DNA from 2 places in the Bradyrhizobium sp. ERR14 genome. Region 1 is predicted to be linked to the other one. Evidence: predicted binding sites of a transcription regulator. Region 1 holds the regulator's gene; the other holds the start of a gene.
The links. The regulator LexA, encoded in region 1, represses DNA repair genes until DNA is damaged. The targets are predictions, from matches to a motif close to TGTTCNNNNTGTGTTCNG.

Region 1 (5,061 bases):
GGCCGCATCCCGGCCTTCGGCATCGCGCCGCTGATCGCAGCGAGCCTGGGGGTCATCGTGATGGGCCTGTTGCGCACGCCCCTGCGCTGGGGCGGTGCCGTGGTGCTGCTGCTTTCCATCGGTTGGGGGCTGTCGGTGCGGCAGCCCGATATCCTGATCGCCGGGGACGGCGCGAGCGTCGCGGTGCGGGGCGCGGACGGGCGTTTGCATCTGATCAGGGCAGGCAAGGACAATTTCCTGCTGAAGGAGTGGTTGTCTGCCGACGCTGATCCGCGCGATGCCGGCAGTAGCGCGCTGGCGAGCGGCATATCGTGCGACGAGTCCGGCTGCGTGACGCCGCTCGCCGACGGACGGCTGGTCGCGCTGGCCTCGCGCATCGACGCGTTGGCGGACGATTGCAGCCGCGCCGCGCTGGTGGTGACGTCGCGGCCCGCGCCGCCGGATTGTGCCGCGATGGTGGTGGATCGGCAGCGGCTCGCTCGCCAGGGCGCGCTGGCATTGACGCAGCGCGGCGACGGCTTTTCGGTTCAGGCGGTGAGGGCGAGCGGCACGAACCGCCCGTGGTCACCGGCCGGTGTCGGCGAAGGTGATTTCGACGGCAGCCTCGTGCCGAAGGCGGCTCCCCGCACCCGCGATGCAACGCCATCGGAGACAGACTTGCAGGCCGACGATTGACGCCATCGATTACAGATACCAGGCCAGCACGGCCTCGAGCCTTGCGTTGCCGATGACTGGCAGGGCCACCATCCGGTTCAGCCCGGCTGCGCAGGCCTCGGACCCGGCGATCGAGCCGTCATGGGTGAGATCGTCGTTGAGCGCGGGCATGCCGGTGGCCCAGGCGCCGCCGATGCTGCCTTCGCCTCGGGCGATGGATTTGTCCGCATAGCGTGCGGCAAGGTCGGTCTGCGCGCTGCAATCGCCGGCGCGAAAGACCAGTGCCGAACGGGCCTCGTTCGGGACCCAGATCTCGAAGCGTCGCGCAATCGGCGTTGCCTGCGCCGAGAGGAATGTCAAAACCCAGGTCTGGTCGGTGCCGGTTCGGTAGGGTACGCCGACCCCCAGATTGATCCCGACCTTGGCGGCGTCCTCCCAGCGCAGGAAGCTCTTGGCGTCGTGCAGGTCCTTGATGATCAGCGGCAGGCCCGCCTTCCAGGTGCGTCCGGGCAGGCCGAAGCCGCGAGGAAACCTGGTGTGGCGGGAGTTGAATTCGAACATGTCCGCCGCGCCGTAATAGCCGTCGACGAGGCCCATCTCGTGGGAGAGATCAGGATCGTTGTGCCAGAGCTCGATCGCGCCGACATGCGCCTCGTCGTCGCCGCAGAACAGCACCATCACGGCTTGCAGGAATTCGCCTGCGAACACCGGCACCGCCACGCCGCAGGTGAGGCCGGCCGCGACGGCCTGATCGATCCGCTTGAAATAGGAGTTGGCGAATTTCGTGAGGATGACGGGATGGCCGCAGGCCCAGGCCTTGCCTGGAAGCCCCTCGTCATATCCGAAGTGCAGCTCTTCGCTGACGGCCTTGAACGCGGACAGCCCTTCATCGTAGAGGCCGCCGCCGAATTCCAGCCGCATGCGCGTCCGGTCAGGCACCCAGAGTTCAACGACGCGAATGAAGGTTTTCATCGAGCGTGTCCGCCGCCTCAAACCACGACAGCATCGGTCATTTGGCTGCGGAGCGGACGTTCAAAATTCAGGCAGCACGGCTCAAACTTCGTGCGGCGACGAGGCGAGGCGGCGGCGCTCGCCGATCGAATTTCATGAAACAAAAACCCACCGGGCTCGCCGGCCTCGGCCGGCGACGGCATTTCAATCCTGGCCCTCGGCTTATCGGGCGGAGGGCGTCAGCCGATCGGCAGTCGTGTGACCGTCGGGCGACTGTCGGCGATGATCTGCGGCTTGTGCTCGCGCTCGCCGATCGGCTGGGTCACCGGCAGTTGCAGCACGGTTGCGCGCTGGCCTTCGACCAGTTGCGTCACCAGCACGGATTTGCCGTCCGGGAATTCGATCGCGTCATGATGGCGATCGGGAATGTGCGGATCGATCTTGCCGAACTTGCCGACGCGGGAGTTGACGGTGCGCGTCCAGATCCAGCGGTTGTCGTAACGGACGTCGTCGGCGAAGGCGAGCTCCGTCCCCGGCAGCAGGCAGACCGCGACGGAGAGATCGGCTTCGGAGGCGAAGCCGCGCGTCGAGGTGCCGCGGAATGTTGTCGTAACGATCGTCTCGCCGACTTCTGCGGGGCGCGTCGCGACGGCATGCAGGCTGTAGTCACACATCGGGTGCTCCTCAATGCAGAGATAGCGACCCGCACCTCTTTCGGAGGCGCAGGCCCCTACCAGAGTGGAAGCACGTGACGGTCTGCTCGGTTGTAGGCAAATCTGCGGCTGGGATCCGCGAGCCCCGATCACATTATCTTTTCCATCTTTTCCGAATTTGTTAGGAACAAAGTCGGCTTCCGTGCATTTGGCAGCCGCGTCTCGACAACCGCGCGTGTCAACGACCGGCGGAGTGATGCGATTGCGCGGCAACGCGATGCTGGTGATGCGATCAGCGTTGCTGCGGCTGCACTCAAACGAGCTGCGCATTTGGGCCGTCCCCCCTCGAACTCGAAAGGCCGCGAAGCGATGTTGCGTCGCGCGGCCTGCCGAGGATGTCGCGAAAGGAGGAGGGGCCGGACAATCTGTGCGATACCAGAAAGACTATCCAGCCGGAGCGGACCGTTATCCGCTCCAATCTCTGATCGGCGAGGCCGATCGAAGGCGCGCGCGAGGCGCTAAAGACTTCAGTATCGAGTACTTCCGGTATCAGTACTTGCGGTAAAGCCCGATCAGCTTGCCCTGAATCTTCACGCGGTTCGGCGGCAGGATGCGCACCTCATAAGCGGCATTGGCGGGCTCCAGCGCGATCGAGGCGCCGCGGCGGCGGAAGCGCTTGAGCGTGGCTTCCTCGTCGTCGATCAGTGCCACCACGATGTCGCCGGTATCGGCGCTCTCGTTGCGCTGGATCAGCGCCATGTCGCCGTCGAGGATGCCGGCCTCGACCATGGAATCACCGCGCACTTCGAGCGCGTAATGCTCGCCGGAGCCGAGCATGTCGGGCGGCACGCTGATCGTGTGGCTGCGGGTCTGCAAAGCCTCGATCGGAGTACCGGCCGCGATGCGGCCCATCACGGGCACCGCAACGGGTCGCTCGCCCTCGTCCGCGGACGGGCTGGAGCTCGCGCGTAGCTTGCCGAGATTGCCCTCGATGACGCTTGGCGTGAAGCCGCGTCGGTTGCCGGCGGCAGCCTGGAGCTCCGGCAGCTTGATCACTTCAATGGCCCGGGCGCGGTTGGGCAGGCGGCGGATGAAGCCGCGCTCCTCGAGCGCGGTGATCAGGCGATGGATGCCTGACTTCGAGCGCAGGTCGAGCGCATCCTTCATCTCGTCGAAGGACGGCGGCACGCCGCTTTCCTTCAAGCGCTCGCTGATGAACCGCAGAAGCTCGTATTGTTTGCGCGTTAACATCTCGAACAAAGTCCCCCGGTTGATGTCGTTCGATTCCGAGACGATGAGTTCAGCGATAAGCGGCTACATCTCGAAACAAATCATGAACGGACACTATATGTTCGATATGTGTTCCGCAACTGCTTAATTTACCGTGAACAGAACGAAACTCACGGAATGCGTGTGGCGGCGCAGTTCAGACGGGGAGCCGCAGCACCTCGCAGGGGCTGCCGGCCTCGGCCTTCAGCGCAAACGGTGCGCGCACGAGAAGTACCTGTGCTGCAGCAAGATTCGCAAGCAGAGAGGAGTCCTGATGGCTGACGGGAAGGGCGACGAGCGCGCCATCGTCGCGCTTTTCCAGGCGCGCGCGCAGATAATCCTCGCGCTGGTCGTTGGCGCCGAGATCGCGGCCCAGCACGACGCGCTCGCGATGATGATGAATCACGGAACGGCCTGATAGCGCGCGAATCAGCGGCACCATGAACAGGAAGGCGCAGACGTAGGACGACACGGGATTGCCGGGCAGGCCGATGACGCCCATCGCCCCTAACCGCCCGTGCATCATCGGCTTGCCGGGCCGCATCGCGATCTTCCAGAACGCCATCGCGATGCCTTCGTCCTTGAGCGCCTGCTGGACCAGATCGTGGTCGCCGACCGATGCGCCTCCGGTCGTGACCAGGATGTCGGCGCCGCTTTCACGCGCGCGGCGGATGCCGGCGGTGGTGGCCTCCAGCGTATCGGCGGCGACACCGAGGTCGATGGTCTCGGCGCCTTCGCTGCGGGCGAGCGCGTGCAGGGCATAGCCGTTGGAATAGACGATCTGGCCGTGCCCGGGCGTTGAGCCCGGCATCACCAGTTCGTCGCCGGTGGCGAGAATCGCGACCTTCGGACGGCGGCAAACGGCGAGTTGCGGGTGGTTCATTCCGGCGGCGAGGGCGAGATCGCGCTCCGTCAGACGGGTTCCCTTGCGCAGGAGAACGTCGCCCTCGCGGAAATCGACGCCGGCGGGGCGGATGTGCCGACCCACGATCGCGGCTTCCTTGATCGTTATGTGCTTGCCTTCGGCGATCGTGTCCTCCTGGATCACGACCGCATCCGCGCCGTCCGGAACGACGCCGCCGGTGAAGATCCGTACGGCTTCGCCGGCGCCGACCTTTCCCGTGAACGGACGGCCCGCTGCGACCTCACCGATCATCGTCAGCCTGGAATCCATTGTTGCCGCATCGGCCGCGCGCACGGCATAGCCGTCCATCGCCGACATCGCCTGGGGCGGCTGGGTGCGCCGCGCAGCGACGTCCTGCGCGAGCACGCGATGGTAGGCTTCGTCGAGTGAAACCATCTCTGCAGGCAGCGGCTCTGCACCCGCCAGCACCGTAGCAAGGGCGTCGGAAACCGGCATCAAGGCCACGGCGAAACTCCTGCTCGGCACGTTCGGATGAAATGTTCCGACAGTCTTCTAGCCGAGCGCGGGGGCAGAGGCAAAATGGCGGAGCGGGCAGGATTTATCCTGCCGCATCCGGCCCAGAATGGAAGGCAGGCTCAGGCTTGGCGTGGCATGATCCAGAGAACGAGA
Region 2 (5,061 bases), on a different contig from region 1:
TTCCCGTTCGTCAAATTCTCCGACCAGAAGCCGCGCATCGGCGACTGGGTGGTCGCGGTCGGCAATCCCTTCGGCCTCGGCGGCACCGTGACTGCCGGCATCGTCTCCGCCAGCGGCCGCGACATCGGCAACGGCCCCTATGACGACTTCATCCAGATCGATGCGCCCATCAACAAGGGCAATTCCGGCGGCCCGGCCTTCGACATGAGCGGCAACGTGATCGGCGTGAACACTGCGATCTTCTCGCCCTCCGGCGGCTCGGTCGGCATCGGCTTCGACATTCCGGCCTCGACCGCAAAGCTCGTCGTCGCGCAGCTGAAGGACAAGGGCGCGGTGACCCGTGGCTGGCTCGGCGTGCAAGTGCAGCCGGTTACCGCCGAGATTGCCGACAGCCTCGGCCTGAAGGAGGCGCGCGGTGCGATCGTCGACAATCCCCAGGATGGCAGCCCGGCGGCGAAGGCCGGCATCGAGGCGGGCGATGTCATCACCGCCGTCAACGGCACCGCGATCAAGGATTCCCGCGACCTCGCCCGCACGATCGCGACCCTTGCGCCTGGCAGCTCAGTGAAGCTCGACGTCTTCCACAAAGGCGACAGCAAGACGGTGACGCTCGCGCTCGGCGAACTGCCGAACGAAAGGCAGGCCAAGGCCGATGTTGGCAAGGACCAGCCGGGCCCCGGCACGCCGCGCCTCGGTCTTGCTTTGGCTCCGGCCGGTGACGTCCAGGGCGCTGGCCAGAAGGGCGTTGTCGTCACCGAAGTCGATCCGCAAGGGCCTGCGGCGCAGCGCGGCATCCAGACCGGCGACGTCATCCTCAATGTCGGCGGCAAGGCCGTCGCCAATGTCGGCGATGTCCGCTCCGAGCTGGCGCAGGCCAAATCGTCCGGCAAGCGCAGCGTGCTGTTGCAGGTCAAAGGCGCGCAGGCGACCCGCTTCGTCGCGGTCCCACTCGCCTGAGGCGAACCTCGATCGGCATAGATCAAGAAAGGCGGCCCTCGTGGCCGCCTTTTTCGTTCGCCTTCAGGACAGCCGGGATGCGATCGATAACATTCTCGTTAACGGCAGCGACGATGACGCGGTTCGTCCGAAAAAGCCGTGTTCGCTCATCAAAGTTCCGAACCGTGCAGGTCGCCGGCGGCAACGATGCCACCGGGACGCAAGCGTGGAACTTCGAACTTGCCGCCGGCTTCTGGAACTGGCCGCTGGTTCGCATTTGATCGGTGCCGACATGGATCGATTGAAGCTCTCGCTGAGGAGTGCGCTGCTCGTGGCGCCATTCGTGCTGTGGGGCGGAGACGCTCTCGGGCGGGACGACGGCCGCTACGCGGATTCACCCCTGAAGCCCTGGTTCGACAGTTTGCGCAGCCACCTTGGTCCGTGCTGCTCGGATGCGGATGGCTTTGCCGTCGCCGATCCCGACTGGGAGTCGCATAACGGGCATTATCGCGTGCGTCTCGACGGCGAGTGGATCGAGGTGCCGGACGAAGCCGTCATCACCGAGCCGAACCGGGCCGGCCGCACCATGGTGTGGCCGGTGAAGACCGCGTTCGGGGTTTCGATCCGCTGCTTCATGCCGGGCAGCATGATCTGACGCGGGTCAGGGTCAGCGCTTGCTGGATTTGCGCTTCGACGATTTCTTGCTTGTCTTCTTCGTCGTCCTCTTCTTGGACGTCTTCTTGGAAGTCTTCTTGGCAGCCTTCTTCGGGACCTTCTTGCCCTTCTTGCGTGCCTTCGACAGTCCGATCGCGATCGCCTGCTTGCGACTCTTCACGCGTCCGCCACGGCCTTTGCGACCGCTCTTTGCCGTGCCCTTCTTGTAGCGGCGCATCTCGCTCTCGACATCACTGCCGGAGCTGCGCGAGTAGCGGCGTTTCTTTGCCTTGCGTGCCATGCATGTTCTCCCTTGGCCGGGGAGAACCATTCGACACGGGCATGGTTCCCGAAGGACGCGGACAGCGTTCCAGGCGCAGCCTAGAAGGAATTCGCCAGCTCGATCTCGGCTTCCAGCACCTGGATGCGACGTGCGGCCTCGCTGAAGGACAGATCGCGCGCATATTGCGCGGGCTGATACGCTTCTTCACTCAGCCGTTTCAGCCTGAGCCCCTGCGACCGTGTCATCTGCTCGGCGAGGAAAACCCTGGCGTCGTATTTGCCTTGAACCTGCATGTCGCTTCTCCGCTCTGAAATCGTGACTTGACTATATGTTCTTATTTTGTTCTAACAAGCTATGGACAACAGAATTAATGAAATTCGACGTCAAATCAGCGCCTTGAGGGTTGAGATGGCCGGCGTCGAGGCCTCCGTGCGCGATCTCATCAACGGCGACCGCGATTGCGTCCAGCAGGCCTTGGCGCAGATGGATTTGCGCCGGAAGGTCAATTTGCTGATCGGCGAATGGAAGGCTGCCGGCGGTGGCGATGTCCTGCCTGACGTTCGCGACCGGGTGCGCCTTCGTCTCGTGAAGACAGTCATTAGTCCCGAGCGCGCGAGCACGCGGCGCTGAAACCTTTTGGGGGCGTCGTGGAGGAAGACCCGGACACTTACCGGATCTTGAGGTTGCGCGCCGAGATTCTCGAATTGGGTTCTGCCATCCGGCAATTGCAGCGTGCCGGTCTCGATGATGCTGCGGCCCAACTTCTGATCGGACGCAAGCGGGCGCAGCTCGAACAACTCGTGAAGACGAATGCTGCGAACCGCGCGCTCAACTCTGAAACGCGTCGCCCGTAATGAGCTGACGCGGGCGCTCGACGCTGTTGGCTCAAGAAACGAGAAAAAAGCCCCGCGTCGCGGCGGGGCTTTTGATGTCGTGTCGGCCTGAGCTCACTTGGTATTGCTTATGCCCTTGCTGCTCTGGTTCGTCATGGTGCCGCCCTGGTCCGAGCCGGGCCCGGAGCCGCCCTGGCCGGAAGGATCCGCGCCCTTCGAGGCCTTGGTGTTGGCGCCGGTGGTCTGCGAGGACGACATCGATGATCCGTGTTTCGCCTTGTGCGACTTGGCCTGTGCGGCGAGCGGCGCGGCGGCGAGGCCGGTGGCCAACATTGCGGTGAGAACGAGCTTGGCCGTTGTCATGCGGGGAACTCCCTGAGTTAAATTGACGCAGGCAGCCAACCTCCATTTGCCGAAGGAGTTCCCGACAAACGCATCTGCCGCGCGCACGCGCGCTTCAAGATTGCTTGTCCTCAGCGAGGATGAACACGACGCCGGTGAGTGTCGCGCCGATCGCGAACGTCGTCACCAATGTGAGGGCGAAGACGATTACGGCCTGGCTTCCGCCGTGATCGAGCAGCCTGGCGACGGCGGGATTGGACAGGATCAGCGCGAGGCTGAAGGCGAGGCCGAGGGCTGCGCCCATCATCGCATGCGTCATCAGCTTGATGAGGCCGGTGGGAGAGATCAGGTCCGACGACTTTTTTGCGCGCATGGGAACTGCATCCCGAACTGACATGCAAACGCGGACGATATTCACCGGTTCCAAACGCATGAAGGAATTGTCATCACCGGCTTCATCCGACGTTCATGCCGGGCCTGCGAGGATAAGCGTCGGCAAAACGGGAACATTCGATATGGGTAAGGTAGTCTTTCTTTACCGCTCGCTGGCCTATCGCAACGCGGCTGCGGACATGCTGCGCAAGGCCCGCAAACTGCCGCGCGGCGCGGAGCGAAGTGCGGCCCGCCGCTACGCGAGGGCGCTACGCGATCTCGCTCAGACGGAAGCCTGGCTCGAAGGCCGCCTTGCCGAGGAAGCGCGGCCGGCGCGGCAAACCAGGATGGCGGCGTCGGGCTAAAGCATGATCCGGAAAAGTGCGCAGCGGTTTTCCGAAAAGATCATGCTCGAATGACGACCTAAAGCGCGATGACGATTCATCCTGATCGCATCGCGCTTCAGCCCGAGGCGCGTTGCAATTCGGCGGAGCCGGGGGCGTCGAATTTTCCGGGTGCGGTCGTCGCCGTCTTGCGTGTCAGCGGCACCTCGAGGCGGCACAACAGTCCTTCGGCTCGCCAATCGAATTGCGCCTGTCCACCGAGCTGGGACTCGACGCTCGCAAGCAGGCTCCGCGTGCCGAAGCCGCGAGATTTCGGGGTCATGACGAGCGGACCGCCGGACTCTTCCCACCTCAGCGTCAGCAGCTGGTCCTCGACCTGCCAGCCGATCATGAGCCGTCCCGACCTGGTCGAGAGTGCGCCATACTTGGCCGAGTTGGTGAAGAGCTCGTGCAACGCGAGCGCCAGCGTCTGAGCCGTCGCCGGCACCAACTGGACCTCCGGACCCGCCAATACGATCTGGCCGCCGAGCGAATAGGGCGCAAGCTCCTCGTCGATCAGCTTGGATAGCTCCGCGCCCTGCCAGCTCGATAGCGACAGGATGGTGTGCACGCGCGCCAGCGCATTGATGCGCCCCTCGACGGCATTGACATAGGCCTTGACCTCGTCGGCACGGGTGAGGCGCACGATGGACTGCGCCAGCGCCAGCGCATTCTTGGCGCGATGATCGACTTCCCGCGCCAGCAGATTCTGCCGTTCCTCGGCTCGCTTGCGTTCGGTGATGTCCACGGTGACACCGCTCACGCGCACGACACGACCGCTGTCGTCGACCGTCGCGGCCGCCGTGCCGACGCACCAGCGCACCTCGCCGTCGGGCCGTACAATGCGAAACTCGGTCTCATAGGCCCGCGTGCCCTTGTTGAACTCGGCGATCGCCTTGCGCAACTGATCGACGTCGTCGGGATGCAACAGCGCCTGAACGTTGGCCGGATTGACCTCGAAGCTCTCCGGGCCGACGCCAAAGATGCGATATTGCCCCTCGTCCCACATCCAGTCGCCGCTGATCCAGTCCCAATCCCAGGAGCCCATCTTGCCGGCGGCGATGGCCATGCTGCGCCGCTGCTCGCTCTCGCGCAACTTCGCGGTGGAGTTCTCCAGTTCCGCGGTGCGCGCGCGGACGCGGTCCTCGAGCTCCTGGTTCAGCCGTTCCAGCTCGCGGGTCTTGCGGTACAGCTCGGCAAACACCTTGATCTTGGCGCGCAGCACCTCCGGCACGACCGGGACCGGCACGTAGTCGAC

Region 2: the regulator LexA is predicted to act here: its motif matches at 2,203-2,220, upstream of GGD62_RS32950 (DUF3072 domain-containing protein).

What each region holds. Positions count from the first base shown of each region.
Region 1 covers NZ_JACIHD010000001.1:1,040,341-1,045,401, reverse strand. The annotation lists gene GGD62_RS05170 (ComEC/Rec2 family competence protein) at 1-675, shown strand, start outside; gene GGD62_RS05165 (GAF domain-containing protein) at 685-1,626, opposite strand; gene GGD62_RS05160 (hypothetical protein) at 1,845-2,279, opposite strand; gene lexA (transcriptional repressor LexA) at 2,808-3,509, opposite strand; gene glp (gephyrin-like molybdotransferase Glp) at 3,685-4,896, opposite strand.
Region 2 covers NZ_JACIHD010000019.1:101,321-106,381, reverse strand. The annotation lists gene GGD62_RS32965 (Do family serine endopeptidase) at 1-957, shown strand, start outside; gene GGD62_RS32960 (hypothetical protein) at 1,229-1,591, shown strand; gene GGD62_RS32955 (DUF6496 domain-containing protein) at 1,604-1,891, opposite strand; gene GGD62_RS32950 (DUF3072 domain-containing protein) at 1,972-2,166, opposite strand; gene GGD62_RS32945 (hypothetical protein) at 2,282-2,503, shown strand; gene GGD62_RS32940 (hypothetical protein) at 2,521-2,727, shown strand; gene GGD62_RS32935 (hypothetical protein) at 2,821-3,069, opposite strand; gene GGD62_RS32930 (hypothetical protein) at 3,164-3,421, opposite strand; gene GGD62_RS32925 (hypothetical protein) at 3,564-3,785, shown strand; gene GGD62_RS32920 (HWE histidine kinase domain-containing protein) at 3,883-5,061, opposite strand, start outside.